3 regions of the Pseudomonas sp. DW-iso3 genome follow, and region 1 is predicted to be linked to each of the others. Evidence: predicted binding sites of a transcription regulator. Region 1 holds the regulator's gene; each other region holds the start of a gene.
The links. Region 1 encodes sigma-54, which starts transcription at its own class of promoters, with help from an activator protein. Its sites were predicted from a motif close to ANTGGCATNNANNTTGCTNT; they were not measured.
Positions count from the first base shown of each region.

Region 2: the regulator sigma-54 is predicted to act here: its motif matches at 4,093-4,112, upstream of glnA (type I glutamate--ammonia ligase).
Region 3: the regulator sigma-54 is predicted to act here: its motif matches at 8,442-8,461, upstream of glnK (P-II family nitrogen regulator).

Region 1 is NZ_JBZXDZ010000001.1:222,072-232,504, reverse strand. It holds gene AC4PS7_RS01135 (STAS domain-containing protein) at 1-40, opposite strand, end outside; gene AC4PS7_RS01130 (MlaC/ttg2D family ABC transporter substrate-binding protein) at 37-687, opposite strand; gene mlaD (outer membrane lipid asymmetry maintenance protein MlaD) at 699-1,166, opposite strand; gene mlaE (lipid asymmetry maintenance ABC transporter permease subunit MlaE) at 1,166-1,963, opposite strand; gene AC4PS7_RS01115 (ATP-binding cassette domain-containing protein) at 1,963-2,772, opposite strand; gene AC4PS7_RS01110 (KpsF/GutQ family sugar-phosphate isomerase) at 3,071-4,045, shown strand; gene AC4PS7_RS01105 (KdsC family phosphatase) at 4,046-4,570, shown strand; gene lptC (LPS export ABC transporter periplasmic protein LptC) at 4,579-5,151, shown strand; gene lptA (lipopolysaccharide transport periplasmic protein LptA) at 5,138-5,671, shown strand; gene lptB (LPS export ABC transporter ATP-binding protein) at 5,671-6,396, shown strand; gene AC4PS7_RS01085 (RNA polymerase factor sigma-54) at 6,582-8,075, shown strand; gene hpf (ribosome hibernation-promoting factor, HPF/YfiA family) at 8,151-8,456, shown strand; gene ptsN (PTS IIA-like nitrogen regulatory protein PtsN) at 8,467-8,931, shown strand; gene rapZ (RNase adapter RapZ) at 8,934-9,791, shown strand; gene AC4PS7_RS01065 (HPr family phosphocarrier protein) at 9,808-10,080, shown strand; gene AC4PS7_RS01060 (ZIP family metal transporter) at 10,169-10,433, opposite strand, start outside.
Region 2 is NZ_JBZXDZ010000006.1:231,514-241,946, reverse strand. It holds gene AC4PS7_RS19055 (YkgJ family cysteine cluster protein) at 1-257, shown strand, start outside; gene typA (translational GTPase TypA) at 464-2,284, opposite strand; gene thiI (tRNA uracil 4-sulfurtransferase ThiI) at 2,424-3,878, opposite strand; gene glnA (type I glutamate--ammonia ligase) at 4,213-5,619, shown strand; gene AC4PS7_RS19035 (chorismate mutase) at 5,770-6,306, shown strand; gene AC4PS7_RS19030 (cupin domain-containing protein) at 6,384-6,809, shown strand; gene glnL (nitrogen regulation protein NR(II)) at 7,097-8,182, shown strand; gene ntrC (nitrogen regulation protein NR(I)) at 8,179-9,615, shown strand; gene AC4PS7_RS19015 (hypothetical protein) at 10,149-10,433, opposite strand, start outside.
Region 3 is NZ_JBZXDZ010000008.1:329,277-339,709, reverse strand. It holds gene AC4PS7_RS24080 (DUF1289 domain-containing protein) at 20-238, opposite strand; gene cyaY (iron donor protein CyaY) at 241-573, opposite strand; gene lptM (LPS translocon maturation chaperone LptM) at 812-982, shown strand; gene lysA (diaminopimelate decarboxylase) at 992-2,239, shown strand; gene dapF (diaminopimelate epimerase) at 2,243-3,073, shown strand; gene AC4PS7_RS24055 (DUF484 family protein) at 3,087-3,803, shown strand; gene xerC (tyrosine recombinase XerC) at 3,806-4,705, shown strand; gene AC4PS7_RS24045 (HAD family hydrolase) at 4,702-5,397, shown strand; gene sutA (dormancy-specific transcriptional regulator SutA) at 5,456-5,782, opposite strand; gene AC4PS7_RS24035 (secondary thiamine-phosphate synthase enzyme YjbQ) at 5,886-6,311, opposite strand; gene AC4PS7_RS24030 (ammonium transporter) at 6,523-7,860, opposite strand; gene glnK (P-II family nitrogen regulator) at 7,895-8,233, opposite strand; gene AC4PS7_RS24020 (accessory factor UbiK family protein) at 8,656-8,916, shown strand; gene AC4PS7_RS24015 (MFS transporter) at 8,943-10,214, shown strand; gene AC4PS7_RS24010 (YifB family Mg chelatase-like AAA ATPase) at 10,309-10,433, shown strand, end outside.

The sequences.
Region 1 (10,433 bases):
GCTCGCCGGCATCGCCTAGACGAACAGCCGCTTCAGTCATTGCGCAGGCTTCCCGGAAGCTTGTTTGTCGGTTTCTTCCTTGGCCTTGGCGACTTCGCCGGCCCAACCATTGATGGTCTTGTCCAGGTCATTGCCATTGCGTTGCATGGCGTCGGCGAACTGGTCACGGAACAGCTTGCCGATGTTGATCCCGTTGATGATCACATTACGCAGCTTCCACTCGCCGTTGATCTTTTCCAGGGTGTACTGCACCGGGTAGACGGCGCCGTTATTGCCCTTGACGCTCATGTTGACGCTGGTGCGATCACCGGACTCGTCACCGGCTGGAGCGACGGTAATCCCCTGGTTGTTGTACTCAAGCAAAGCGTTGCCGTAGAACTGGAACAGGCCTTTCTTGAAGTTTTCCTGGAAAGTCTGCATCTGCGCGGGAGTTGCCTTGCGCGAATACTTGACCGTCATGATGCTGCGGGAAATGCCTTCGGCATCGACCACCGGGCCGACAATGGTGTTGAGCGCGTCGTAGAACTTACTCGGGTCTTGCTTGTACTGCTCTTTATTGGCAGTCAGGTCAGCCAGCATCTTGCTGGTCGTGTCCTGCACCAGCTCGTGCGCAGAACCTGCAGCGTTAGCCATCAGCGGCAGCGCTGCCAACAACACCAGCAGGCCACGTCGCAAGGTAGAGATCATGAACAGATTCCTCATTTGGCGTCTTTATTGACCGTATTAAGCAGGAATTTACCGATCAGGTCTTCAAGCACCAGCGACGACTGTGTGTCGTGGATTGTCGAGCCATCCTTGAGCAGGGCTGTTTCCCCACCCACGCTGATACCGATGTATTTTTCGCCCAGCAGACCCGCAGTGAGGATAGATGCAGTGGAGTCGGTCGGCAGATTATCTACCTTCTTGTCCAGTTGCAGGGTCACTCGCCCGGTGAAGCTGTCGCGGTCCAGATCGATTGCCGTGACCTTGCCGATGGTCACACCGGCCATGGTCACTTTAGCTCTGACAGTCAAACCGGCGAGATTATCGAAGTACGCGTAAAGTTTATATGTATCGGCGGTGGGGCTGGCCGACAGGCCACTGACTCGCAGGGCCAACAAGAGTAAAGCCAGGATGCCAGCCAGCAAGAAAAGGCCGACACCGATTTCCACAGTGCGGTTTTGCATCAGAAATCTCCAAACATCAAGGCGGTCAAAATGAAGTCAAGGCCCAGTACCGCCAGCGAGGCGTACACAACGGTCTTGGTGGTGGCGCGACTGATCCCTTCTGAAGTGGGCTCACAGTCGTAGCCTTGGAATACGGCGATCCAGGTGACGACAAAGGCGAAGACAATGCTCTTTATGATGCCGTTGAGCACGTCACCGCTGAAGGTCACGCTGTTTTGCATGTTGGCCCAGTAGGAGCCGTCGTAGACGCCCAGCCAGTCCACCGCCACCCACGAACCGCCCCAGATACCGACCACGCTGAAGATCATCGCCAGCAGTGGCAGGGAAATGAAGCCGGCCCACAGGCGCGGGGCAACAATGTACTTGAGCGGATCCACGCCGATCATTTCCAGGCTGGACAGCTGTTCGGTGGACTTCATGTTGCCGATTTCGGCGGTCAGCGCGGAACCCGCACGCCCGGCGAACAACAAGGCAGTCACCACCGGCCCCAGTTCACGCAACAGCGTCAGGGCGACCATCTGCCCCACCGCCTGCTCCGAACCGTAGGTGGAAAGAATATTGAAGCCCTGCAACGCCAGCACCATGCCGATGAATACCCCAGAGACCACGATGATCACCAGGGACATCACGCCTACCGAATGCAGCTGCTTGATCAGCAGGCCGAAGCCGCCGCCAATGCCGCCGCGACCGAGCAGGGCGTGGAACAGGAAAATCGTCGAACGACCGAGCACTTCGACAATGTCGATACCCGAACGACCGAAAAGGCGAACCTTCTCGATGAGAGATGTCTTGCGCATCAGCGCTTCCCCAGAAGATCTGAGCGGTAATCCGCTGCCGGAAAGTGAAAAGGCACCGGGCCATCAGGATCGCCGGTCATGAATTGGCGAATGCGCGGGTTGTCGGCGTTCATCAGTTCTTCGGGCGTGCCCTGCCCCAGCACCTGGCCATCGCCGACGACATAGAGGTAATCGGCAATGCTCGCGGTTTCTGCCAGATCGTGGGAGACCACAATGCTGGTGATGCCCAACGCATCGTTGAGCAAGCGGATCAAACGCACCAGCACGCCCATGGCGATGGGGTCCTGACCGACAAAAGGCTCGTCATACATGAGGATCTGCGGGTCGAGGGCAATGGCACGCGCCAGGGCCACACGGCGCTTCATGCCGCCGGACAGCTCGTCAGGCATCAGGTCGATGGCACCGCGAAGGCCTACGGCCTGCAGTTTCAGCAACACAATGTCACGAATCATTTCATCGGACAGCTGGGTATGCACCCGCAGCGGAAAGGCCACGTTCTCGAAAACATCGAGGTCGGTGAACAGCGCACCGCTCTGGAACAGCACACCCATATGCTTGCGCGCATCGAACAGATCACTGCGCGACAGCGTCGGCAGGTTCTGGCCATTGACCCACACTTCGCCGGCACTGGGGCGCAATTGCATGCCCATCAGGCGCAACAGGGTGGTCTTGCCGCAACCGGAAGGCCCCATGATGCCCGTGACCTTGCCGCGCGGAATGCGGATATCGACGTTATTGAAGATGCTGCGCGTCCCGCGCTTGAAGGTCAGTCCCTTCAGCTCGACCGCGTAGGCGTTATCGGCACTCATCTAAACTCCTTGGGATGCAGCCTCTCACTCAGACACCACGCTTGCGACAAACGTTTGCAACCGTTGTGCAATAGTTGGCCACGTGGGCTGGGCGGACCGAACTGGCGGCGAACTATATCACTGCTGGTACAGGGCGCCCAAGGCCGGAACAGCGCTTGTTCAGATTGGGGACAGGGAAAAATCGTTGCTTGGGATGAATCTCAGGCGCGTTGCGAACAAACCCTGACGAACTAGCGTGAGGGAATTGATCATTACCGCTATAATCGCCGACTTTTCGTCAGGCTATACGATTTCAGACATGAGCCAATCCAGCGACCTTATTCAATCCGCACAACGCACCATTCGCCTCGAGCTTGAAGCCGTAGAAGGCTTGCTGGCGCATATCGACGCAGATTTCGTACGCGCGTGCGAGATGATTCTGGCAAGCAAGGGCCGGGTTGTCGTGGTCGGCATGGGCAAGTCGGGTCACGTCGGCAACAAGATCGCCGCCACCCTGGCCAGCACCGGGACCACTGCGTTTTTCGTGCACCCGGCCGAGGCCAGCCACGGCGATATGGGCATGATCACCAAGGATGACATCATCCTGGCGCTGTCCAACTCCGGCACCACCAACGAAATCGTGACCCTGCTGCCACTGATCAAGCGCCTGGGCATACAGATGATCAGCCTCACCGGCAACCCGGAATCGACCCTGGCCAAGGCCGCCGACGTAAACCTGAATGTTCACGTGGCCCACGAGGCCTGCCCGCTGAACCTCGCGCCCACCTCCTCCACCACCGCGGCGCTGGTCATGGGTGACGCCCTGGCTGTGGCGCTGCTGGAAGCCCGTGGGTTTACCGCTGAAGACTTCGCTTTTTCCCATCCCGGTGGCGCCCTGGGCCGCCGCCTGCTGTTGAAAGTGGAAAACGTCATGCATTCCGGTGATGAACTGCCCCACGTCCAGCGCGGCACCTTGTTGAAGGACGCGCTGATGGAAATGACCCGCAAAGGCCTGGGCATGACCGTGATCCTGGAAGACAACGGCCGCCTGGCCGGGGTCTTTACCGACGGCGACCTGCGCCGCACCCTGGACCGCACCATTGATATCCACACCGCCACCATCGATGCGGTGATGACCCCCCATGGCAAGACCGCCCGCCCTGAAATGCTGGCCGCCGAAGCCTTGAAGATCATGGAAGACCACAAGATCGGTGCGCTGGTGGTGGTCGATGCCGATGACCACCCGATCGGCGCCCTGAACATGCACGACTTGCTGCGTGCGGGAGTGATGTAAATGACCAGCGACCTGTTGCAACGCGGTAAAAACATCAAGTTGGCGATTTTCGACGTTGATGGCGTGCTGACCGATGGCCGCCTGTACTTCCTCGAAGACGGCAGTGAATTCAAGACGTTCAACACCCTCGACGGCCAGGGCATCAAGATGCTGATGGCGTCAGGCGTGCAAACGGCAATCATCAGTGGCCGGAAGACTCCGGTTGTGGAACGTCGCGCACAAAATCTGGGGATTCCTCACCTGTATCAGGGCCGCGAGGATAAACTGGTGGTTCTGGACGAGCTTCTTGGCCAACTCAACCTAAGCTATGAGCAGGTCGCCTACTTGGGCGATGACCTGCCAGACCTGCCGGTGATCCGCCGGGTGGGCTTGGGCATGGCGGTCGCCAATGCGGCGGCATTTGTTCGCGAGCATGCCCACGGCATCACCACCGCCCGTGGCGGCGAAGGTGCCGCCCGCGAGTTCTGCGAGCTGATCCTGCGTGCCCAGGGCAGCCTTGAAGCGGCCCACGCCGCCTACTTATAGAGCGTTTTATGCTGAGCAAAAAGATTCGCAACTTCCTGTTATTCGGGGTCATCGCCGCGCTGCTCCTGGCGGTGGGCTACTGGAATATCAGCCCGGAGCGCTTTCTCGACCAGCCTGTTGCGCAGGCTGACCAAGGCGCTATCGACTATTACGCCACCAATGCCTACAGCGTACAGTTCCTACCTGACGGCAAAGTGCAGTACGAAATGACATCGGACAAAGTCGAACACTTGAAGGCATCCGAAGTCACCCTGCTGACCAACCCCGACCTGAATCTGTACCGCGGCACCGAATTCCCCTGGCACGTCACCAGCAAGCGTGGCGAGGTCAACCCGGACGGTACCGAAGTTGAATTGATCGACTCGGTACGCGTCGCCCGCACTGACGCGCAGAACCGCGATACCGTGATTACCAGCAGTCGCATGACCGTATTCCCGCAGAAGCAATATGCGCAGACCGAGCAAGACGTTAGAATCGACGGCGCTGGCGGTGTATCGACTGGCAAGGGAATGAAAGCGTATTTGAAAGAAAGCAGGATACACCTGCTATCGAACGTAAGAGGACAGTATGAGGCTCGTTAAAACTCTCCCTATTTTGCTCGGTCTGGGCGCAGCACTGGGAAGCGTGAGCGCCTGGGCTCTGCCGAACGATAGCCAGCAGCCGATCCACATCTCGGCTGACGATGCGCAGCTGGATGACAAGCAAGGTGTCGCCACCTACACCGGTGGCGTGATCATTACCCAGGGTTCGATGAAGATCACCGGTAATACGGTGACCCTGACTCGCACCGCTGCCGGCGACATCGACGTGGTGACTTCCGTGGGCAACCTGGCTTACTTCGAACAGAAGCAGTCGCCTACCGACACCGGCCCGATGAAAGGCTACGGCAAGACCATCCAGTACCACGCCCAGCAGAACCGCATCGTGCTGATCGATCAGGCCAAGGTGCTCAGCCCCGATGGCAACTCCACGGAAGGCGAGAAAATCACCTACGACACCGTGAAACAGATCGCTAACGCCGGTCGTGCCAATGGCAGCAAGGTCACTGCACCACGCCCACGCATCGACATGGTTATCCAGCCGAAGAAGAAGGCCGAGTAATGGCAACCCTGAAAGCCCAGCATCTGGCCAAGGCCTATAAAAGCCGTCAGGTCGTGCGCGACGTCAGCCTGTCGATCGACAGCGGCCAGATCGTCGGCTTGCTCGGCCCCAACGGTGCCGGCAAGACCACCTGCTTCTACATGATCGTCGGCCTGGTCCAGGCGGACCAGGGTCGCGTGCTGATCGACGACCTGGACGTGAGCCACCAGCCGATGCACGGCCGTGCACGCGCCGGTATCGGCTATCTCCCGCAGGAGGCGTCGATCTTCCGCAAACTGTCGGTCGCCGATAACATCATGGCGATCCTCGAGACCCGCAAGGAACTCGACCGTGACGGCCGCCGCAAGGAACTGGAAAGCCTGCTGCAGGAATTCCACATCAACCACATTCGCGACAACCTCGGCATGAGCCTGTCCGGTGGTGAGCGTCGTCGTGTGGAAATCGCCCGCGCCCTGGCCACTGCCCCCAAGTTCATTCTGCTGGACGAACCGTTTGCCGGCGTCGACCCGATCTCGGTCGGCGACATCAAGCAGATCATCCATCACCTCAAGGCCAAGGGCATTGGCGTGCTGATCACTGACCACAACGTCCGTGAGACCCTCGATATCTGCGAAACCGCGTATATCGTCAACGATGGCCAACTGATCGCCGAAGGTGACTCGGCCACCATCCTGGCCAACGATCTGGTCAAGGAAGTGTACCTGGGTCACGAGTTCCGCCTGTAAACACCGTGGTGTCACGGCCGTTTGCCGAGGTGCGCGGGAGTCAATGAAAACCTCCGGATTTTTATTGTTACCGCGCTCTAGGCAAAGCCCCCGACATCAGGCATATAATTTGCTTATGTTTGGCGCTCACGCGCCCTGTCGTGGATGGCGCATTGCGCCGGCGAATAAGGTGTTAAGCCCCTGCCATGAAACCATCGCTAGTCCTGAGAATGGGCCAGCAGCTGACGATGACACCGCAGCTGCAACAGGCCATCCGCCTGCTCCAATTGTCGACCCTGGACCTGCAACAGGAAATCCAGGAGGCCTTGGAGTCCAACCCGATGCTCGAACGCCAGGAAGAAGGCGACGACTTCGATAATGCAGACCCGCTGGCCGATAACATCGAGCAAAAACCCAATTCCGACGTGCAGGAACCCTCCTATCAGGAAACCGCCCCTACGGTGGATAACCTTGAGGAAGGCGATTGGAACGAACGCATCCCCAACGAGCTTCCCGTCGACACGGCCTGGGAAGACGTCTACCAGACCAGCGCCAGCAGCCTGCCCAGCAATGACGATGACGAGTGGGACTTCACCACCCGCACCTCCGTTGGCGAGAGCCTGCAGAGCCATCTGCTCTGGCAACTGAACCTGGCGCCGATGTCGGACACCGATCGCTTGATCGCCGTGACCCTGATCGACTGCATCAACAACCAGGGTTATCTGGACGAGACGCTTGAAGAAATTCTTGAAGCCTTCGACCCGGAACTGGATATCGAGCTGGACGAGATTGAAGCCGTCCTGCACCGCATCCAGCAGTTCGAGCCCGCCGGCATCGGCGCACGCACCCTCAGCGAATGCCTGTTGCTGCAATTGCGCCAACTGCCGGCCAAGACGGCCTGGCTCACCGAGGCCCAGCGCCTGGTCACCGACTACATCGACTTGCTCGGCAGCCGCGACTACAGCCAGTTGATGCGCCGCATGAAGCTCAAGGAAGACGACCTGCGCCAGGTCATCGAGCTGGTACAGAGCCTCAACCCGCGCCCAGGCTCGCAAATCGAGTCGAGCGAAGCCGAATACGTAGTCCCCGACGTCATCGTACGCAAGGACAACGAGCGCTGGCTGGTAGAGCTGAACCAGGAGTCGGTGCCGCGCCTGCGCGTCAACCCGCAATACGCCGGTTTCGTACGTCGCGCCGATACCAGCGCCGACAACACCTTCATGCGCAACCAGTTGCAGGAAGCGCGCTGGTTCATCAAGAGCCTGCAAAGCCGCAACGAAACCCTGATGAAAGTGGCCACTCAGATCGTCGAGCACCAGCGCGGCTTCCTGGAATACGGCGACGAGGCGATGAAACCGCTGGTACTGCATGACATCGCCGAAGCGGTTGGCATGCATGAATCGACGATTTCCCGGGTGACCACCCAGAAATTCATGCATACCCCACGGGGTATTTATGAACTGAAATACTTTTTCTCCAGCCATGTCAGCACCTCCGAAGGCGGTGAATGCTCGTCCACGGCGATTCGCGCGATCATCAAAAAACTGGTTGCTGCGGAAAATCAGAAAAAGCCATTGAGTGACAGTAAGATCGCTGGTTTACTGGAGGCACAAGGCATTCAGGTCGCCCGTCGAACCGTCGCCAAGTACCGCGAATCCCTTGGGATCGCGCCTTCCAGCGAGCGTAAGCGTTTGATGTGACGGGCGGGCCACAGCGTTCCAGTGGCAGGTAGTCCTACCTGCCGCTTTATGCACTGGCAACGAAGGAGAAGCTGTATGCAAGTCAACATCAGTGGACACCATGTAGAAGTCACCCCTCCATTGCGCGAATACGTCGAGCAGAAGCTGAAACGGCTTGAGGGTCATTTCGACAAGATCACCAATGTGCAAGTCATCATGAAGGTCGACAAGCTTCAGCAGAAAATTGAGGCGACTCTCCAGATACCCGGTGGCGAAGTAGTCGCCAATGCCGAGCATGAAGACATGTATGCATCAATCGACTTGCTCACAGACAAGCTTGACCGCCAACTTAAAAAGCATAAGGAAAAGAATCTGAGCCTGCTTCAGGGCACAGGTCGTTAACTCTCCCCCCATGATCCGACTTGAAACCATCCTGACCCCCGGCCGTTCCCTTGTGAACGCGCCGGGCGGCAGCAAGAAGAAAGCCCTTGAGCAAATTGCCAACCTGATCAGCCGCGAAGTGCCTGAACTGGAAATGCAAGATGTCTACGAGGCTCTGATTGCCCGTGAAAAACTCGGTTCCACCGGTTTTGGCAACGGCATCGCCATTCCGCACTGCCGCCTCAAAGGCTGCGAGACCCCAGTCAGCGCCCTGCTTCACCTGGACGCTCCCATCGATTTCGACGCTATCGACGGTGCCCCGGTCGACCTGCTGTTTGTACTGCTGGTCCCGCAGGCTGCCACCGATGCGCACCTGGAACTGCTTCGGCAGATCGCCAGCATGCTCGACCGCAAGGACGTACGCGACAAACTGCGCAGCGCCAAAAGCAACGAGGCGCTTTACCAGGTTGTCCTGGATGAACAGAACGGGCAGTAATCATGCGCTTGATCATCGTCAGCGGCCGCTCCGGCTCGGGTAAAAGCACCGCCCTCAACGTTCTTGAGGACAGCGGTTTCTATTGCATCGACAACCTGCCCGCCGGCCTGCTGCCGGAATTGGCGGAACGCGCGTTGATCCACACCGAACTGGCTCAGCCTCTGGTTGCCGTTTCGATTGATGCACGCAACCTGCCCAGCCACCTTGAGCGATTCCCGCAATTGCTCGAGGAAGTGCGGGCCAAGCATATCCATTGCGATGTGCTCTACCTGGATGCCGACGAAGAGACCCTGCTCAAGCGTTTCTCCGAAACCCGTCGGCGCCACCCCCTCAGCAGCCCTCACCGTTCCCTGGCGGAAGCCATTGAAGACGAAACCAAGCTGCTGGGGCCGATCATTGACCTCGCCGACCTCAAGATCAACACCACCAGCCTCAACCTGTACCAGTTGCGCGACGCCATCAAGCTGCGCCTGCTGAACCAGCCGGAGCCAGGCACCGCCTTTCTGGTCGAGTCGTTTGGGTTCAAGCGTGGCATGCCGGTGGACGCCGACCTGGTGTTCGACGTGCGCTGCCTGCCCAATCCCTACTGGAAGCCGGAGCTGCGTGAGCAATCCGGGCTGGACCAGGCCGTGGCCGATTACCTGGCCGCGCAACCGGATGTGGAGGAAATGTTCCAGGACATTTCCAGTTACCTGCTCAAATGGCTGCCGCGTTTTGCCGCCAGCAATCGCGCCTATGTCACCATTGCCATCGGCTGCACCGGCGGGCACCACCGCTCCGTCTACCTGACCGAGCGCCTGGGCCAGGTGTTGCAACAAACCCTCAAGAATGTCCAGGTCCGCCACCGCGACCTTAGCTGAAAGGAACACCTTCGCGATGCCCGCTCTGGAAATTGAAATCATCAACAAACTGGGCCTGCACGCCCGTGCCTCGGCCAAATTTGTCGGTGTCGCCGGGCAGTTTCCCTGCCAGATCCGCGCCGGTCGTACGCCGGAATCCATGGTCGATGGCAAAAGCATCATGGCCATGATGATGCTGGCTGCCGGCAAGGGCACCAAGATTCACTTGAAGACAGAGGGCGAGCAGGAAGACGAAGCGATGGCCGCACTGGTGGCACTGATCAATAACTACTTCGACGAAGGCGAATAACCCTCCTGTAGAAGTCTGGCTGACCGGCGATAGCGTCCACGACTCGCGACTGATCGCCGGCGAGCCGGCGCCTACAAGGGAGCGGGTATTATCCCAAAGCCGTGTCCATCACCATCATCAAGCAAAATCCGATGCACAACCCAAGGCTGGCGAGCTTTTCATGACCATTGCGTCGCGACTCGGGGATGACCTCGTGAGTCACCACCAGCAGCATCGCGCCAGCGGCAAGCGCCAAACCCAATGGCAACACTACTTCGGCAAGGCTGACCAACCAGGCACAAAGCACCGCAAACACCGGCTCCACCAGACCTGACGCCGCACCGATCAAGAACGCCTTGCCCCGCGACATCCCC
Region 2 (10,433 bases), on a different contig from region 1:
AGAACATCGCCAAGCGCTTGCAGAAGGAAGGCATCGTCGAGCGCTTCAACGCCAAATCCGAGATTTTTACCCTGCAGCGCATGAGCAACAACGATTGCCTGTACCTGGATCGTAAGACGCGCTTCTGCACTATTTATGACAAGCGCCCGGATACCTGCCGCAACCACCCGAAGATCGGTCCACGCCCTGGGTATTGCGCGTACAAGCCGAAGGAAGTGGTGCGCGAGACCAAGTTTCGGACACTCGATAAGTTCTGATCCAAGTTCTTTATTGCCTGGGCTACCGCGTTCGCGAGCAAGCCCGCCCCCACACTTGACCTCATTCATCCTGAAAAAACGCGGTCAAATGTGGGAGCGGGCTTGCTCGCGAAGAGGCCGGCACAATCACTGCACATTTTGCAGGCATAAAAAAAAACGCCCCCGGCCTTTCGACCGGGGGCGTTTTTCATTCAGCCTGAGTTAACTCAGTTCTTGGCTTTCTTGGCAGCGCGGGTACGCTCGCCTTCGTCCAGGATCTTCTTACGCAGGCGGATCGACTTAGGCGTGACTTCGCACAGCTCGTCGTCCTGGATGAATTCCAGGGCCTGTTCCAGGGTGAAGCGAACAGGTGGAACCAGAGCGATGGTTTCGTCTTTACCCGAAGCACGCATGTTGTCGAGCTTCTTGCCTTTGGTTGGGTTGACGCCCATGTCGTTATCACGGCTGTTCAGACCAACGATCTGACCGTTGTAGATCTCTTGACCGTGTTCAACGAACAGCTTGCCACGCGCCTGGAGGGTTTCCAGGGAGTAGGTCAGTGCCTTGCCGGTTTCTACCGATACCAGAACACCGTTCTGACGGCCGGACATGTCGCCGGACTTCATGGTGTCGTAGCGATCGAAGATCGAGGTCAGGATGCCAGCACCGTTGGTCAGGGTCAGGAACTGGTTACGGAAACCGATCAGACCACGAGCAGGGATGTTGTATTCCAGACGCACACGGCCTTTGCCATCCGGCACCATGTTGGTCAGGTCGCCTTTACGCAGACCCATCTCTTCCATCACCTTGCCCTGGGATTCTTCCGGGGTGTCGATGGTGACGTTTTCGAACGGTTCCTGCTTCACGCCGTCAACCTGACGGATGATCACTTCTGGACGACCAACGCCCATTTCGAAGCCTTCGCGACGCATGGTTTCGATCAGTACCGAGAGGTGCAGCTCACCACGGCCGGAAACCTTGAACTTGTCAGCCGAGTCGCCTTCTTCAACGCGCAGTGCAACGTTGTACAGCAGCTCTTTGTCCAGACGCTCCTTGATGTTACGGGAGGTCACGAACTTGCCTTCTTTACCGCAGAAAGGCGAGTCGTTTACCTGGAAGGTCATGGAAACGGTTGGCTCGTCAACGGTCAGAGGCTTCATCGCCTCGACGGTGTCCGGGTGGCACAGGGTGTCGGAGATGAACAGCGAGTCCATACCGCTGATGCACACGATGTCGCCAGCGGCCGCTTCTTCAACGTCGATGCGGTGCAGACCGTGGTGACCCATCAGCTTCAGGATACGACCGTTGCGCTTCTTGCCGTCGGCGCCGATAGCGACAACCGGGGTGTTCGGCTTGACGCGACCACGGGCGATACGGCCAACGCCGATAACACCCAGGAAGCTGTTGTAGTCCAGAGCGGAGATCTGCATCTGGAACGCGCCGTCACGGTCAACAGCCGGGGCTGGTACGTTGTCGACGATCGACTGGTACAGCGGGGTCATGTCTTCAGCCATGTCGGTGTGGTCCAGACCGGCAATACCGTTCAGGGCCGAGGCGTAGACGACTTTGAAGTCCAGCTGTTCTTCGGTGGCACCCAGGTTGTCGAACAGGTCGAAGATCTGGTCCAGAACCCAGTCCGGACGCGCGCCTGGACGGTCAACCTTGTTGATGCACACGATCGGACGCAGGCCGGCTTCGAACGCCTTCTTGGTCACGAAACGGGTTTGCGGCATAGGGCCGTCTTGAGCGTCAACCAGCAGCAGAACGGAGTCAACCATCGACATTACGCGTTCTACTTCGCCGCCGAAGTCGGCGTGGCCCGGGGTATCCACGATGTTGATGTGGTAGCCGTTCCAGTTGATAGCGGTGTTTTTAGCCAGGATGGTAATACCGCGCTCTTTTTCCTGGTCGTTGGAGTCCATCACGCGCTCGTCGTTGAGCTCGTTGCGCTCCAGGGTGCCGGATTGACGCAGGAGTTTGTCTACCAGGGTGGTTTTACCATGGTCAACGTGAGCAATGATGGCGATGTTACGTAGATTTTCGATCACTTGTGTATCTCGATCAGAGGATTCGGTGTGCTGACAGGTCGTGGCAGCGATTAACAGTAGAGTCAGGCCTTGCCGTTACAGCTTGACGGCAGAGTCGGGGGGCCGGTGACGCAGGCCACAGGCAAACAGCCCCGGGCTCTTAGCTCGGTCGATAAACGCGCACATTGGCATGTCCCTCACTGAGCAAATGGTGGGCATGCAGGCGACTCATCACGCCTTTGTCGCAATACAGCAGGTACTGACGGCTGTTATCCAGTTCCTTGAAACGCGCATTCAATGCATAGAACGGCAGCGTTTGTACGTCGATGCCGGCGATTTCCAGCGGCTCATCCTCAGCGGCATCCGGGTGACGGATGTCGATGACGATCTGGCCGGCCAGGGCTTCGCTGACTTCTTCGATCTTGATGTCCTGGCCCAATTCGTCGATCACGCGATCGATCGGGACCAGCTTGGCGTTCTCGAGCGCACGCTCCAGAATCGCCATGTCGAATTCTTTCTCCTCATGCTCCACGCGATGGCGCTTGGCGTGGGTCTTGGGGTTCACCGAAATGACCCCGCAGTACTCGGGCATGTGCTTGGCAAAGTCGGCGGTGCCGATCTGCTCTGCCAGGTCGATGATGTCCTGCTTATGGCTGGCGATCAGCGGGCGCAAGACCAGCTTCTCGGTGACGCAATCGATGATCGACAGGTTCGGCAGCGTTTGGCTGGAGACCTGGGAGATCGCCTCACCGGTTACCAGTGCATCGATCTGCAACTTGTCGGCGATTCGCGAGGCCGCGCGCAACATCATACGCTTCAATACCACGCCCATATGACCGTTATCGACTTTACCGAGAATTTCGCCCAGCACTTCCTCGAACGGTACGCTCACAAATAGCACGCGTTGGGAGCTGCCGTACTTCTTCCAGATAAAATGCGCGACTTCCATCACGCCCAATTCGTGTGCACGTCCGCCCAGGTTAAAGAAGCAGAAGTGGCTCATCAGACCGCGGCGCATGATCTGGTAGGCCGCCACCGTGGAATCGAAACCGCCGGACATCAGCACCAGGGTCTGTTCCAGGGCGCCCAGCGGGTAGCCGCCGATGCTGTTGTGCTGGCTGTGGATCACAAACAACCGTTGGTCGCGAATTTCCATGCGCACTTCAATTTGCGGCGCTTTCAGGGAAATTCCGGATGCGCCGCACTCGCGACGCAGCTTGCTGCCGACGTATTTCTCGACGTCCATGGAGCTGAAGGTGTGCTTGCCGGCACGCTTGCAGCGCACCGAAAAGATCTTGCCTTCAAGCTCACTGCCGTAGTGCTGTTTGCACTTCTCGGTGATGTCATCGAAGTCGCCCAGCGGGTACTCATCCACCTGCAGGAAATGCGCGATGCCCGGCATGCAGCTCAGGCGCTCGGTCATGTCCTTCAAGGCTTTGGGCTCGGTGACACGGGTTTCCAGCTCGAGGTTGTCCCACACGCCGTTCACCACCACAGCCGGGTCCAGATCGCGGAGCACGGCACGGATGTTCTTGGCCAACTGACGGATGAAACGCGTCCGTACCGGTCGGCTTTTGATGGTGATCTCGGGGAAGACTTTAACGATTAATTTCATGGAAACAGCGCGCGCCGGGCCTGCTGAAAAAGGGGGGCGCGGATTATAGCGGAAATCGCTCAAGGTTTAACCAGTTAATATGCATCGCACGTATCACGCACTAAATAGGTGCATTTGTGCGCCTTTCCGCTACATTGCGGTGCGCCATTTTTAGTCTTTTGTCGTAATGCACCTTTATAGGGTCGTTTTTTGAGCAGAAAACCCATGTTGGCGCACTGGCATGCAATTTGCTCTCTTGTGAGGCAGGTTGCCATGGCGGACTATCCGCGCCGGCATCACCCACATTCTAAGGGCTAACTCCACTACCCCAGCCCGAAGCCACCCGGAGGACACTATGTCGAAGTCGGTTCAACTCATCAAAGATCATGACGTTAAATGGATTGATCTGCGCTTCACGGACACCAAAGGCACTCAGCACCACGTGACCATGCCGGCTCGCGACGCGCTGGATGAAGCTTTCTTCGAAGAAGGCAAAATGTTCGACGGTTCCTCCATCGCTGGCTGGAAAGGCATCGAAGCCTCCGACATGATCCTGATGCCGGACGACAGCACTGCCGTACTCGACCCGTTCACCGAAGAGCCGACCCTGATCCTGGTCTGCGACGTGATCGAGCCTTCGACCATGCAAGGCTACGACCGCGACCCACGTGCGATCGCCAAGCGTGCCGAGGAATACCTGAAGTCGACCGGTATCGGTGACACTGTATTCGTAGGCCCAGAGCCAGAATTCTTCATCTTCGACCAAGTGAAGTTCAAGTCCGACATCTCCGGCTCCATGTTCAAGATCTACTCCGAACAAGGCTCCTGGATGTCCGATCAAGACGTGGAAGGCGGCAACCATGGCCACCGTCCAGGCATCAAAGGTGGCTACTTCCCAGTTCCGCCGTTCGACCACGACCACGAAATCCGTACCTCCATGTGCAACGCCATGGAAGACATGGGCCTGACCATCGAAGTGCACCACCACGAAGTGGCCACTGCCGGCCAGAACGAAATCGGTGTGAAGTTCAACACCCTGGTGGCCAAGGCTGACGAAGTACAGACCCTGAAGTACTGCGTACACAACACTGCCGTTGCCTACGGCCGTACCGCTACCTTCATGCCTAAGCCTCTGTACGGCGATAACGGTTCGGGTATGCACGTTCACCTGTCCATCGCCAAAGAGGGCAAGAACACCTTCGCTGGCGAAGGTTATGCCGGCCTGTCCGACACTGCCCTGTACTTCATCGGCGGTATCATCAAGCACGGTAAGGCCTTGAACGGCTTCACCAACCCGTCGACCAACTCCTACAAACGTCTGGTCCCAGGTTTCGAAGCACCGGTAATGTTGGCCTACTCGGCGCGCAACCGTTCCGCGTCGATCCGTATTCCATACGTGTCCAGCCCTCGCGCTCGCCGTATCGAAGCACGCTTCCCGGATCCAGCAGCCAACCCGTACCTGGCCTTCGCTGCCCTGGTAATGGCTGGCCTGGACGGTATCCAGAACAAGATCCACCCTGGCGACGCCGCCGACAAAAACTTGTACGACCTGCCGCCTGAAGAGGCCAAAGAGATCCCACAAGTGTGCGGCAGCCTGAAAGAAGCCCTGGAAGAGCTGGACAAGGGCCGTGCGTTCCTGACCAAAGGCGGCGTGTTCAGCGACGACTTCATCGACGCTTACATCGGCCTGAAGAGCGAAGAAGAAATCAAGGTTCGCACCTTCGTACACCCACTGGAATACGAGCTGTACTACAGCTGCTGATCCGGTAGCGCTGCTTAATGTAGCGTGATGAAAAAAGACCTCCTTCGGGAGGTCTTTTTTTTGGCCCGCGATTGCGCCGCATCGAGCACCTGTTGTATTGACTGATACTCCGCCATCGCGGGCAAGCCCCGCTCCCACAGGAGATCATCCTTGAAACGTCGACTTGTGTTCGCTCTGTTGTTCGTCAGTGCCAGTGCGAGTGCTGCGCCGCCCACTCTGGAGCCGCTGCTCAACAGCATTGCCGAACGCCTGGAGATCGCCGACCAGGTAGCCCTGAGCAAATGGGACAGCAAAAAGCCCGTGGAAGATAAAAAGCGCGAACAAGAGGTGATCGCCAGCGTTAGCGCCCAGGCACCGACCTACAAGCTGGACGCGGCCGCCGCCGAGCAGTTTTTTTCGGCGCAGATCGAGGCCAACAAGCTGGTGCAATACACCCACCTTTCCGACTGGCAGTTCCAAGGCAAGGCGCCGGACGACCCACGCCCGGACCTGATCAAACAGATACGCCCGCAGCTGGATGAACTGCAAAAACGCCTGCTGCAGCAGCTGGCCGACTTTACCCCGCAGCGCACCGACCCGCAGTGCCCACAGTGGCTGGCCGAAGCCGTGCATGAGCCGCTGAACGATCCACTGCGGCAACTGGCGATGATCCGTGCCACGGCCGAGCTGTGCGTTCGACCTACTTGATTTGAGGAACCGTCCTGCATCTTCACCTGGGCCGACAGCCATAGCCTGAGCGTTCACTGACCGAATAGGATGGAACCATGGACACCCTCAAGTGCTTGACTGCAGCAGCGACAGTTTTGTCGTTGCTGGGCTGCGGCACGCAGGCAAAAGATGCGGCGCAGATCGAGAAAGAGGTCTTGCTTGAACGTAGCGAGTCTTGGGACGGCACGCCCTACAAAGCCTACCCGTCCGGCACGCCGCAGCTCACGCTGATACGCCTGAAGATCCCGGCACGCACGCAACTGCCTTGGCACACCCACCCGATGCCGAACGCTGCCTACATCGTTTCAGGGGAGTTGACCGTTGACACCCGCGCAAGCGGCGCCTCGCGGACCTTGAGGCAAGGGCAAACCCTGGCCGAGATGATGGGCACCGAACATCGCGGCATTACCGGAAGCACACCCGTTGAGCTTCTGGTCTTTTATGCGGGCACTCCAGGCATGCCACTGTCAGAGCAACGCTGACCGTCCCGAACCGTTTTCACCCCGCATTGAAAACGGTCCGCCCAGCACTTCCTGAACAACCTTCACAAAACCGCACTATATTGGTGCGATAGGCTGCACCCTACCCACCTGCCCAGCCCATTTTGGTTCGAAACTTCCCGAGCAAGCTGGCAGAACGCCACAGTTTCGCGCCTAAAACCCCCATTTCAGGGCTTGCACGCTTCTTTTCGGAGCCTTGGTTTGGTTTTTGCATTTTCCTTGTATCAGCGTGTGCCTCAAGCCCGCGCGTTGCTCCAAAAGAGGTCCTGATGACCATCAGCGATGCACTGCACCGTTTGCTACTCGACAACCTGACCACCGCGACCATCCTACTCAACGACGACTTGCGTCTTGAGTACATGAACCCGGCGGCGGAGATGCTCCTGGCCATCAGCGGCCAGCGCAGCCATGGGCAGTTCATCAGCGAATTGTTCACCGAGTCAGCCGAAGCCTTGAGCTCATTGCGCCAGGCCGTGGAGCAGGCACACCCCTTCACCAAGCGCGAAGCGATGCTCACGGCCCTGACCGGCCAGACCCTGACCGTCGACTACGCCGTGACCCCGATCCTCAGCAACGGCGCCACCCTGCTGCTGCTGGAAGTGCACCCGCGCGACCGCCTGCTGCGCATCACCAAGGAAGAAGCGCAGCTGTCCAAGCAGGAGACCAGCAAGATGCTGGTGCGCGGCCTGGCCCATGAGATCAAGAATCCGCTGGGCGGTATCCGTGGCGCAGCGCAACTGCTGGCCCGCGAGCTGCCGGACGATAACCTCAAGGACTACACCAACGTCATCATCGAAGAGGCCGACCGCCTGCGTAACCTGGTGGACCGCATGCTCGGCTCCAACAAGCTGCCGTCGCTGGCGATGACCAACGTGCACGAAGTGCTGGAGCGTGTCTGTCAGCTGGTTGAGGCCGAAAGCCAGGGCTGCATCACCTTGGTGCGCGACTATGACCCAAGCATTCCCGACGTTTTGATCGACCGCGAACAGATGATTCAGGCGGTGCTCAATATCGTACGTAACGCCATGCAGGCCATCAGCAGCCAGAACGAGCTGCGCCTGGGCCGCATCAGCCTGCGCACCCGCGCCCTGCGTCAGTTCACCATTGGCCATGTGCGCCATCGCCTGGTGACCAAGGTCGAGATCATCGACAACGGCCCGGGGATTCCTGCGGAACTGCAGGAAACCATTTTCTTTCCCATGGTCAGTGGCCGCCCGGACGGTACCGGGCTGGGCCTGGCCATTACCCAGAACATCATCAGCCAGCACCAGGGTCTGATCGAGTGTGAGAGCCATCCTGGCCACACCACGTTCTCGATCTTTCTGCCACTGGAACAAGGAGCCCCATCGACATGAGCCGTAGTGAAACTGTCTGGATCGTCGATGACGACCGTTCTATCCGCTGGGTCCTCGAGAAAGCCTTGCAACAGGAAGGCATGACCACCCAGAGCTTCGACAGCGCCGACGGTGTAATGAGCCGCCTGGCGCGCCAGCAGCCCGACGTGATCATCTCGGACATCCGCATGCCCGGCGCCAGTGGCCTGGACCTGCTGGCGCGGATTCGCGAGCAGCACCCGCGCTTGCCGGTGATCATCATGACGGCGCACTCGGACCTGGACAGCGCTGTCGCGTCCTATCAGGGCGGCGCCTTTGAATACCTGCCCAAGCCGTTCGACGTGGACGAAGCGGTGGCATTGGTCAAACGCGCCAACCAGCACGCCCAGGAACAACAGAACCAGGAAGCTCCACCCGCCCTGACCCGCACCCCGGAAATCATCGGCGAAGCGCCGGCGATGCAGGAAGTGTTTCGCGCCATCGGGCGCTTGAGCCATTCCAACATCACCGTGCTGATCAACGGCGAGTCGGGGACCGGTAAAGAGCTGGTCGCCCATGCCCTGCACCGTCACAGCCCACGCGCAGCCTCGCCGTTCATTGCGTTGAACATGGCGGCGATTCCAAAGGATTTGATGGAATCCGAGCTGTTCGGCCACGAAAAAGGCGCATTCACTGGCGCAGCCAACCTGCGTCGCGGGCGCTTTGAACAGGCTGACGGCGGCACGCTGTTCCTCGATGAAATCGGCGATATGCCGGCCGACACCCAGACCCGTCTGCTGCGCGTGCTGGCGGACGGTGAGTTCTATCGGGTGGGCGGACACACACCGGTCAAGGTCGACGTACGCATCATCGCGGCGACCCACCAGAACCTGGAAACCCTGGTGCACGCGGGCAAATTCCGTGAGGACTTGTTCCACCGCCTCAACGTGATCCGCATCCATATCCCGCGCATGTCGGACCGTCGCGAAGACATCCCGACCCTGGCCCGCCACTTCCTCAGCCGCGCCGCTCAGGAGCTGGCCGTCGAGCCGAAGCTGCTGAAAAGCGAGACCGAGGAATACCTGAAGAACCTGCCGTGGCCCGGCAACGTGCGTCAGTTGGAGAACACCTGCCGCTGGATCACGGTGATGGCCTCCGGACGCGAAGTGCACATCAGCGACCTGCCTCCGGAGCTGTTGAGCCTTCCGCAGGATTCCGCGCCGGTGACCAACTGGGAACAAGCGCTGCGCCAATGGGCCGACCAGGCCCTGGCGCGCGGCCAGTCGAACCTGCTGGACAGCGCCGTGCCGGCGTTCGAGCGCATCATGATCGAGACCGCCCTCAAGCACACCGCCGGTCGCCGCCGCGATGCCGCCGTGTTGCTGGGTTGGGGCCGCAATACCCTGACGCGCAAGATCAAGGAGTTGGGGATGAAGGTGGATGGTGGGGATGATGACGAGGGTGATGAAGCCTGAATCTCAGATCCACTGAAGATCCAATGTGGGAGGGGGCTTGCCCCCGATGACGGTATATCAGCCACAGATGTTGTGACTGACCTACTGCTATCGGGGGCAAGCCCCCTCCCACATTTGGACCGCTACAAAGTTCCAGCGCCGTGCACCGCTTCAATGCACCATGAACCGGCATCGGGCATGAATCTAACGCATCAAGCCTCAGGCTCGTTGATGACAATCTGAATACCAAAAACACCAAAGCCCCGTATTCCGGGGCTTTGCGCTTTTTTTAGGATTTTTTTGGCACAACGTCGCCACTCTGGCACGCGCCCTGCAATAACCCTTGTACTACCCAGTTTCGGGGACCTTGGTACAGGCAGGCCGAGAATCCCCTCTTTACACCCGGGGTGCTTGACGCGAGCAGCGTCGCGCCCCACACCGCTTTGGGGAACCTCGGTACAGGCAGGCCGGGGATTCCCTCTTTAACACCGAAGCTTTGCAAGCTTCACCCTGTTTTGGGAGCCCTGGTACAGGCAGGCCGGGAACTCCCTCTTTTATTGCTCTTGGAGATGGATCGCCAGCCGCCAGCGGCCGTCAGCCTCCTCCCCTTTCCATTCCCCGCGCAACGGCCGAGCCGCCACCAGGTTCAGCAGCAGGCCGCCATCGGTCTTGCGCACGCGCCAGTTCACATCCTTGTCATTGACCTTGAGCTGCCCACCGGCGGCCTGGCCCTGTGCGTCGAACAGCAGCGCCACGGTGCCGTCGATATGCTCGCCGTGCAGCTTGGGTTCGCTGTTGAACCACACCACCACGCCGTCCGCCGCGGTCTCGACCTGCTG
Region 3 (10,433 bases), on a different contig from region 1:
ACAAATAAACAAGACGGCCTCAGGCGCGCGCCCTGCGCTGCTCGGCTTCCGCGCAGATCAGTCGGCGCCGCGCGTCGTCGGCAGAGCGCCATTCGCGGATATCTTCCACGTGCCGGAAGCACCCGAGGCAGACTTTCTGCTCGTCCAGACGACACAAACTGATACAAGGTGACGGCACCGCCGGGCTGACATTACTGAACAACGGTTTCGGCGGGCGGACAGGTGCAGGCTGGGTCACGGTCAGATCTCGTCAAAATCCAGCTCGGCGCCGGCTTGTTCCAGAACCAGCCGCGCGAGCATTTCACTGAGCAGCTCATCGCTGGTGTCGCACTGCCAATTGTTGTCTTCTTCGTTGTAATCGAAGTGAAAACCACCGGAACGTGCAGCCAGCCACAGCTGACGCAAAGGCTCCTGGCGACTGAAGATCAGTTGAGTGCCATTCTCGAACTTGACGGTCAGCACGCCGGCCGAGTTTTCCAGGTCCACGTCCAGGCCGCTGTCGTCGAAAATATCCTCCAACGCCTGCTGGGTCGAATCCACCAGGTCGTGAAAACGGGCTTCGGTCAAACTCATTGTGGCAACCTCAAAAGTGTCTGGTTTTGCTCAAGCGCCGCACGATACGGGCGAGCCCCGCCGATTGCAAAGGATACCGATTTCAACACGATTGACGGTGTGAAAAATCCTCAAGCAGCGTAGTCCGCTTCCTGACTCTCTCGGCAAACCCCCGCCGGACGGGTATTCCAGCGCATAGGCAAGCTGGCGGGTGGTCGGTATACTCGGGCGCAATTAATGCATATTCAAGGATTTCGCCATGAAGCGCCTGATCTCTTCCCTTGCTGCGCTCGTCGCGGTCGCTTGCCTCGTTAGTGCCTGTGGTCAAAAAGGCCCGCTGTACCTGCCCGATGACAGCAAAGACCCGAATGAACAGGCGCAATCGTCGCAAAAACCATCCAAAGCGCATAAGCACGACACCTACGAATAAGGGTACTCCATGGACGCTTTTAACTACCGGGACGGCGAGCTGTTCGCGGAAGGCGTGGCGTTGTCCGCGATAGCCCAGCGCTTTGGCACCCCGACCTATGTGTATTCGCGTGCGCATATCGAAGCCCAGTACCGCTCGTTCACCGACGCCCTCGACGGCGTGTCGCACCTGGTGTGCTACGCGGTCAAGGCCAACTCCAACCTCGGCGTACTGAATGTCCTGGCGCGATTGGGCGCTGGTTTCGACATCGTCTCCCGTGGCGAGCTGGAACGTGTGCTGGCCGCTGGCGGCAAGGCTGAAAAGATCGTGTTCTCCGGCGTCGGCAAGACCCGCGAAGACATGCGTCGCGCCCTGGAAGTCGGCGTGCACTGCTTCAATATCGAATCCACCGACGAGCTGGAGCGCCTGCAGGTCGTGGCCGCCGAGATGGGCGTGCGTGCGCCGATCTCCCTGCGCGTCAATCCGGACGTCGATGCCGGGACCCACCCATACATCTCCACCGGTCTCAAAGAGAACAAGTTCGGCATCGCTATTGCCGACGCCGAGGATGTGTACATCCGCGCCGCCCAACTGCCGAACCTGGAAGTACTGGGCGTCGACTGCCATATCGGCTCGCAACTGACCACGCTGCCGCCATTCCTGGATGCGCTCGATCGCCTGCTGGCGCTGATCGACCGTCTCGGCGAATGCGGCATCTACCTGCACCACATCGACCTCGGTGGCGGCGTGGGCGTGCGTTATCGCGATGAAGAGCCGCCGCTGATTGCCGACTACATCAAGGCTGTGCGCGAGCGTATCGAAGGCCGCGACCTGACGCTGATGTTCGAGCCTGGCCGCTACATCGTCGCCAACGCTGGCGTGCTGCTGACCCAGGTCGAGTACCTCAAGCACACCGAGCACAAGGATTTCGCCATCGTCGATGCGGCGATGAACGACCTGATCCGCCCGGCGCTGTACCAGGCCTGGATGAATGTCACCGCCGTGACGCCTCGTGCAAGCGAAGCCCGCGCCTATGACATCGTCGGCCCGATCTGCGAGACCGGTGACTTCCTGGCCAAGGATCGTCAGCTCGCGCTGGAGGAAGGCGATCTGCTGGCCATTCATTCGGCCGGTGCCTACGGGTTTGTCATGAGTTCCAACTACAACACCCGCGGGCGTACCGCCGAGGTGCTGGTGGACGGTGATCAAGCGTTTGAAGTGCGTCGCCGCGAGACGGTAGCCGAGTTGTATGCTGGCGAAAGCCTGCTGCCGGAGTAAGCCATGCTGCTGCGTTTTACCAAGATGCACGGGCTGGGCAATGATTTCATGGTCCTCGACCTGGTCAGCCAGCACGCGCACATCCTGCCCAAGCACGCCAAACAGTGGGGCGACCGTCACACCGGCATTGGTTTCGACCAGTTACTGATCGTCGAGGCTCCCAGCAACCCGGAGGTGGATTTCCGTTACCGGATCTTCAACGCCGACGGTTCCGAAGTGGAACAGTGCGGTAACGGTGCGCGCTGCTTCGCGCGCTTTGTGCTGGACAAGCGCCTGACCGCCAAGCGGCAGATCCGTGTCGAGACCAAGAGCGGCGTGATCGAACTGGATATCCGCAGTGACGGCCAGATCAGCGTCAACATGGGTGCGCCACGCCTGGTGCCGGCGGACATTCCGTTCCAGGCCCCCGAGCAAGCTGCCAGCTATGCACTGGATGTTGACGGCAAGACCGTCGAGATCGCCGCCGTGTCCATGGGCAACCCCCATGCCGTGCTGCGGGTCAACGACATCAACAACGCGCCCGTGCATGAATTGGGGCCGAAGATCGAACACCACCCGCGCTTTCCGGCACGGGTCAACGTGGGCTTCCTGCAGGTGATCGACCGTACCCGCGCGCAATTGCGTGTGTGGGAACGCGGCGCCGGCGAAACCCAGGCCTGCGGCACCGGTGCTTGCGCCGCTGCCGTGGCCGCGATCAGCCAGGGGTGGATGGATTCGCCGCTGCTGATCGACCTGCCCGGTGGACGCTTGTCCATTGAGTGGGCAGGCCCTGGCCACCCGGTGATGATGACCGGGCCGGCCTCGCGCGTATACGAAGGACAGGTCCGTCTATGAGTGAGCCAATCTAATGACCGATAAGCCTCAAGTACCCGCACACGCTACCCCGAGCGACAGTCTGGAGGCCGCTGCCGTCGCGGCGTACCTTGAGGCTAATCCGGACTTCTTCGTCGAGCACGAAGAACTGCTGCCGGCGCTGCGCATCCCCCACCAACGCGGCGATACTGTGTCGCTGGTGGAGCGGCAGATGAAGATCCTGCGCGAGCGTAATATCGAAATGCGCCACAAGCTCTCGCACTTGATGGACGTCGCACGCGACAACGACCGCCTGTTCGAAAAAACCCGTCGCCTGATCCTGACCCTGATGGATGCGACCAGCCTGGAAGAAACGGTGATCGCCGTCGAAGACAGCCTTCGCCAGGACTTCCAGGTGCCCTTTGTCAGCTTGATCCTATTCAGCGACAACCCGATGCCGGTGGGTCGCTGGGTCAGCGGCAGCGACGCACAAACGGCCATCGGCGGCCTGTTGTCCGAAGGCAAGACCATCAGCGGCACCTTGCGCGAGCATGAGCTGGACTTCCTGTTTGGTGCCGAGCAGCGCAAGCAGATCGGTTCCACTGCGGTGGTCGCTCTCAGCCATCAAGGCCTGCACGGTGTACTGGCCATCGCCAGCCGCGATCCCCAGCACTATAAGAGCTCAGTGGGCACGCTGTTCCTGACCTACATTGCCGAAGTACTGGGCCGCGTCCTGCCGCGCTTCACCACCGCCCTGCGCGCGGTGCGCTAACCATGGAACGGCAACTGGACGCTTACTGCGCTCACCTGCGCAACGAGCGCCAGGTGTCGCCCCATACGCTGGAAGCCTACCGGCGGGACTTGAACAAGGTCTTGGCCTACTGTGAGAAACAACAGATCAGCAGCTGGAAGGCTCTGGATATCCAGAGCCTGCGCAGCCTGATCGCGCGCCTGCACCAGGCGGGTCAATCCTCGCGCAGCCTGTCGCGCCTGCTCTCGGCGGTACGCGGGCTCTATCACTATTTGAACCGCGAAGGCCTGTGCGATCACGACCCGGCCAACGGCCTGTCGCCGCCCAAGGGCGAACGACGTCTGCCCAAAACCCTGGACACCGACCGCGCCCTGCAATTGCTGGATGGCGCCGTCGAGGATGACTTCCTGGCCCATCGCGACCAGGCCATCCTGGAGCTGTTCTATTCATCTGGCCTGCGTCTGTCGGAGCTGACTGGCCTGAATCTCGACCAATTGGACCTGGCGGACGGCCTGGTGCAAGTACTCGGCAAGGGCAGCAAGACCCGCGTGCTACCGGTGGGCCGCAAAGCCCGGGAAGCCTTGCAACTGTGGCTACCGCTGCGCCTGCTGACCAATCCCGCGGATGACGCGGTGTTTGTCAGCCAGCAAGGCCGGCGCCTGGGGCCACGGGCGATTCAAGTGCGGGTCAAGGCCGCCGGTGAGCGCGAGCTGGGTCAGAACCTGCACCCACACATGCTGCGACACTCCTTTGCCAGCCATATGCTGGAATCGTCCCAGGACCTGCGCGCGGTTCAAGAGCTGCTCGGCCACTCCGACATCAAGACCACGCAGATCTACACCCATCTGGATTTCCAACACCTGGCAACGGTGTACGACAGCGCCCATCCACGGGCCAAACGCATCAAGGGCGGCGACTCATGAGTATCAAGCTGATCACTTTCGACCTGGACGACACGCTCTGGGACAACGTACCCGTCATCATCAGCGCCGAAGCGTCGATGCGCGAATGGCTGACGGTCAACGCTGCGAAGGTCGGCGATTTGCCGCTGGAGCACTTCGCCAGTCTTCGCCAACAGGTGCTGGAGCGCCATCCCGAGCTGAAACACCGGATCAGCCTTTTGCGTCACAGGGTGTTGATGCATGCGTTTGAAGAGGCTGGTTATCCACAGCCTGAGGCCACGGAAATGGCGGATGTATGCTTCGAGGCGTTCATACACGCGCGCCACCAACTCGCCCCCTTCCCCGAAGCGGAGCCCATGCTCAAAGCCTTGCGCCAGCACTTCTTGCTGGGGGTGATCACCAACGGCAATGCCGACGTGCAGCGCGTGGGCCTGGCGGACTACTTTCACTTTGCCCTGCGCGCTGAAGACATCGGCATCGCCAAGCCGGATGCGCGACTGTTTCAAGAAGCGTTGCAACGCGGTGGCGTGGATGCCAGCGCAGCGGTGCATATTGGCGATCATCCAGGGGATGACATTGCCGGGGCGCAGCAGGCGGGGCTTCGGGCGGTGTGGTTCAACCCGACGGGTAAGGTTTGGGAAGCCGATAAGCGCCCGGATGCAGAGGTTCGCAGCTTGGCCGAATTAGCGCCTTTGCTGGCTGGCTGGAAATAACGCCCATGAAAAAGCCCGCAGCGACGGCGGGCTTTTCCTTACAAGCTGGTGACTGACCTCAGATAGGTCGGCTGCCGTACTTGTTATCAGGCTTCTTCGGTGGATCTGCCACCACGTTGGCCTCGACTTCCTGCACTTTGCCGCCTTTAGCGAGGAATTCTTCCATCGCACGGGCAAGGGCATCACGCTCTTTGTTCTTGGCTTCAACGCTCGGCAATTCATCTACCGACACAGCAGCCTTGGCTTTGCCCTTGGCAGCCGGGGCAGGTGCGTCATCGCCACCGTCGTCGTCAGCCACGTCTTCCGCCGCCGCTTCCAGACCTTCTTCGGTGTCGTCGTCGTCACCTACTTCCAGGTCGTCGTTTTCCAGATCATCGTCGCTCATGTTCTACCTCATGACTTGCGAAAAGCAGATTAGTTATAGCCCAGCTTCACCTTCTGTCGACGGCTGCCGGAAAAAAATCAACATCCACGGGATAACCAGTGGCTTATGCCCCATCACCCTGCAAGGTGGCGAGGACTTTACGAGCACCGCCATGATCACGGTGCTCGCCCAGATAAACACCTTGCCAGGTCCCCATCGCCAAGCGGCCGGCCTTCACCGGCAAACTCAGCTGGCAGCCCAGGAGACTGGCCTTGAAGTGCGCCGGCAGGTCATCCGGACCTTCGTCGTTGTGTTCAAACCCGGCAAGGCCTTGCGGCACCAGCGCGTTGAAATAACGTTCGAAGTCACGGCGAACCGCCGGGTCGGCATTCTCGTTGACGGTCAACGAGGCCGAAGTGTGCTGCAACCACAGATGCAACAAGCCCACGCGACAGGCCTTCAACTCAGGCAAGCCGGCCAGCAACTCATCGGTCACCAGGTGAAAGCCCCGAGGCTTGGCCCGCAGGGTAATCAAGGTCTGTTGCCACATACAGTTCTCCGCCCATCGGCGCGCATTCTAGCGCGCTCTGGGAAAAAACAAAGTGCCGAATACGCCTACATGCCTGTAAGACATTGGCACGCGGAAAAGTGCCGGGTGAACCTCATCACAAACTCGACGAAAAAACCGACACAGCGTGTTATGACTGACAAACGCCAGGCAAAAAAATGCCCGGCAAGCCGGGCATCTTTTTTATGCGTACTTACAAGTTGTAGCCGCGCTCGTTGTGTTGCGCCAGGTCGAGGCCGACGGCCTCCTCTTCTTCGGTCACCCGCAGGCCCATGACCATGTCCAGCACCTTGAGGATGACGTAGGTCACGATCGCCGTGTAGATCACAGTGAAGCCAACGCCTTTGCACTGGATCCAAACCTGCGCGGCAACGTCAGTCACGGTGCCGAAGCCGCCCAGCGCAGGGGCTGCGAACACACCGGTGAGAATCGCACCGACGATACCGCCGATACCGTGCACGCCGAACGCGTCCAGGGAGTCGTCGTAGCCCAGCTTGCGCTTGAGGCTGGTGGCGCAGAAGAAGCAGATCACACCGGCAACCAGGCCGATCACCAAGGCGCCCATCGGGCCCACGGTGCCAGCCGCTGGGGTGATGGCTACCAGGCCCGCCACCACACCCGAGGCGATGCCGAGTGCGCTTGGCTTACCGTGGGTGATCCACTCGGCGAACATCCAGCCCAGCGCTGCAGCAGCGGTAGCGATCTGGGTAACCAGCATTGCCATGCCGGCAGTGCCGTTGGCCGCAGCCGCGGAACCAGCGTTGAAGCCGAACCAGCCGATCCACAGCATGGCTGCGCCGATCAGGGTGTAACCCAGGTTGTGCGGAGCCATTGGAGTAGTCGGGAAGCCTTTACGCTTGCCGAGCACGATGCACGCCACCAGGCCAGCCACACCCGCGTTGATATGCACCACGGTGCCGCCGGCGAAGTCCAGCACGCCCCAGTCCCACATCAGGCCACCGTTGCCGCTCCAGACCATGTGCGCGATCGGCGCATAGACCAGGGTGAACCAGATAGCCATGAAGATCAGCATCGCGGAGAACTTCATACGCTCAGCGAAGGCACCGACGATCAGCGCCGGGGTGATGATCGCGAAGGTCATCTGGAAGGTGATGAACACCGCTTCCGGGAACAGCGCTGCAGGGCCGGTGATGCTGGCCGGGGTCACGCCCGCCAGGAACGCCTTGCCCATGCCGCCGAAGAAGGAGTTGAAGTTGACCACACCCTGTTCCATACCGGTGGTATCGAACGCGATGCTGTAGCCGTATACGACCCAGAGGATGCTGATGAGGCCGGTGATCGCGAAACACTGCATCATCACCGACAGAATATTCTTGGAGCGGACCATGCCGCCGTAGAACAGCGCCAGGCCAGGGATGGTCATGAACAGCACCAAAGCGGTGGCGGTCAACATCCAGGCGGTGTCGCCGGAATTGAGGACTGGAGCAGCCACTTCGTCTGCCGCCATGGCCAGGCTTGGCATTACGATGGACAACAGGGCTCCGAGCCCTGCGAATTTACGCAGAGTCATATTGTTTTCTCCTGGGGCGTTGGGGTTTGGCGGCTTAGATTGCGTCGGTATCGGTTTCGCCGGTACGGATGCGAATAGCCTGTTCCAGATTGACCACGAAGATCTTGCCGTCACCGATCTTGCCGGTGTTGGCGGCCTTGGTTATCGCCTCGATAACCCGGTCAAGATCCTTGTCGTCAATGGCGACATCAATCTTCACCTTCGGCAGGAAATCGACCACGTATTCCGCGCCGCGATACAGCTCGGTATGACCCTTCTGCCGACCGAAGCCTTTGACCTCAGTAACGGTAATGCCCTGCACGCCGATCTCGGACAACGACTCGCGTACATCGTCCAACTTGAACGGCTTGATGATGGCAGTGACTAGCTTCATGAAAACTCTCTCCCGAATTGGTGGACTTGCCCCAGGAAAACAAACCCGTCTCAAGTCTAAGCGCAGTGCCTGGCTTTGTAACGCGTCGTCGCCTCGGCATTTGCCTTTGCGACGCCAGCGAACCACTGGTGACGAAACCTGTACCCCTGATCCGTCGGCGCACTGCATTCGTCACAGCGACTGCATCAGTGCATGGGTCATGTTCGTCTAAGCAGAAACCTTGCCAGCTCCGTAAAAATCACTGAAATCAGTCCTTTGCCCACTTATCCCCACCTGCGAGGCTTTTGGGCGACGGCAATGCGCACAAAAACAGTGCGTAGCCGCCCGACCCTCTGCGCGAAAAGCGTGCGCCCGCCGTCGTGAAAAAGACTATAGACGCTGCGTGATACACTGCCGGCCAACAGTTTTCCGGAATATTTCCCATGCTCGCGCCCAAAGACCTCCTCGACGCCCTGAGCGGCCACGCCTCTCGCCTGTTCAGCGGTGACACCCCATTGCCCCGCAATGAAATCGAAAGCCAATTCAAGGCCTTGCTGCAAAGTGGTTTCAGCAAGCTCGACTTGGTGAGCCGCGAAGAATTTGATAGCCAGATGGTGGTACTTGCCCGCACGCGTGCGCGGCTGGAGAGCCTGGAGGCAAAAGTCGCGGAACTGGAAGCGCGATTGACGCCAGCGGGCGAATAACCGGCATCAACCGGTCCCTGTGGGGCTTGCCGGCCCTCGACCGGCGCCTGCTGAAAATACAATTCAGCTTTTTACTGGTGGTGCTCGGTGGCCGCTGCAACCAACTCGCCGTGGCGTGGTGGGCCTTGCAGGAAACCGGTTCCGCCGTCGTCTTCGCCAACATGATCGCCTGCTCCATCGCGGCGCAGGTGCTGGCCCGCCCTCTGCTGGGATGGCTGGGCGACAAGTACAACAAGATCCTGATCCTCAGGCTGGTTTCCCTGACCAGCGTGTTGACCGCGCTGTTGATGTTTTTTCTGTCTGCGACGCAGCTGTTCAACCCCTGGAGCGTCGGCGCCCTGATGCTCATCAGCAGTGCCGTCGCCGGTGTGCGCGAGCCGCTGCAGTCGTCGATCATTCCATTGTTTGCGCGTGACGATCAGGTCTCACTGGCCGTGCGCACCAAAAGCATGCTGTCGTCCATTTCCAACCTGCTCGGGCCAGCCATGGCCAGCGCGTTGATTTTCAGCTTCGGTACCCCGCTGGCGTTTGCCGTCGACTTCATTGCGATGCTTGGCGCGGCAGTGTTGATCGCATCCATTCCACTCCACCTCGGCGCCAGCGCCCCAGATGAACCTGAACCGACCTCCAGCGGCTGGCGCATGATTTACTCGGGTTTCAAGGCGGTCTATGGGGTGAAGGTCGAGTTCTACCTGGCTCTTGTGGCGATGCTCGTCAACTTTGCCCTGTTTCCATTTTTTACCATCCTGCTGCCGCTGTACGTGAAGACAGTTATCCACTACCCGATCACCTACCTCGGCCTGCTGGATGCGTGCTTCGGCCTGGGCATCCTGGCGGGCAGCTACACGATCACCGGCTGGTTGACCCAACGGGTACCCCGCGACCTGTGTGTCGCGGCAGGCTTTGCACTGTTGGGGGGCAATATGTGGCTGGCCGGCGCGCTCTCATCGATAGTCGTCGTGCCCCTGGCGTTTTTCTGTGGAGGGGTGGGCCTGATGCTGATCAACATTCCGACCTCTGCCGTGAGATTACTGGCGACCCCCAAGCAGCACCGCAACCGGATCTTCGCCACCGTGTCCTTTCTGTCCGCGGCAGCCAGCCCGCTGGGCAGTTTCGCCATGAATGGCCTGATCGCCAACCTCGGTGTCACCCTGACCATCACGTCGCTGGGGGCGATGGTGCTGGGGTTGTCACTGCTGGTGTTCCTGATTCCCGATTTCCGCACCTTCATGCGTGCCCCGGACACCCAACTCAACGGCGCCTATCTGGATAAGTATCCCAACGCCTTTGCACGTTGATACGTCCTGTAAAAGTCTGATTCGTTGCCCATGCGTTCCCTCGACTACCTTTGAGAAACCGCAGGAAGCGGCCTCAATTCTTCAAGGAACGAGCATGTCCCTCGCCATCGTCCACAGCCGTGCCCAAATTGGCGTCGAAGCTCCCGCCGTCACCGTCGAGGTGCACATGGCCAATGGTCTGCCGTCCCTGACACTGGTGGGTTTGCCGGAAACGGCGGT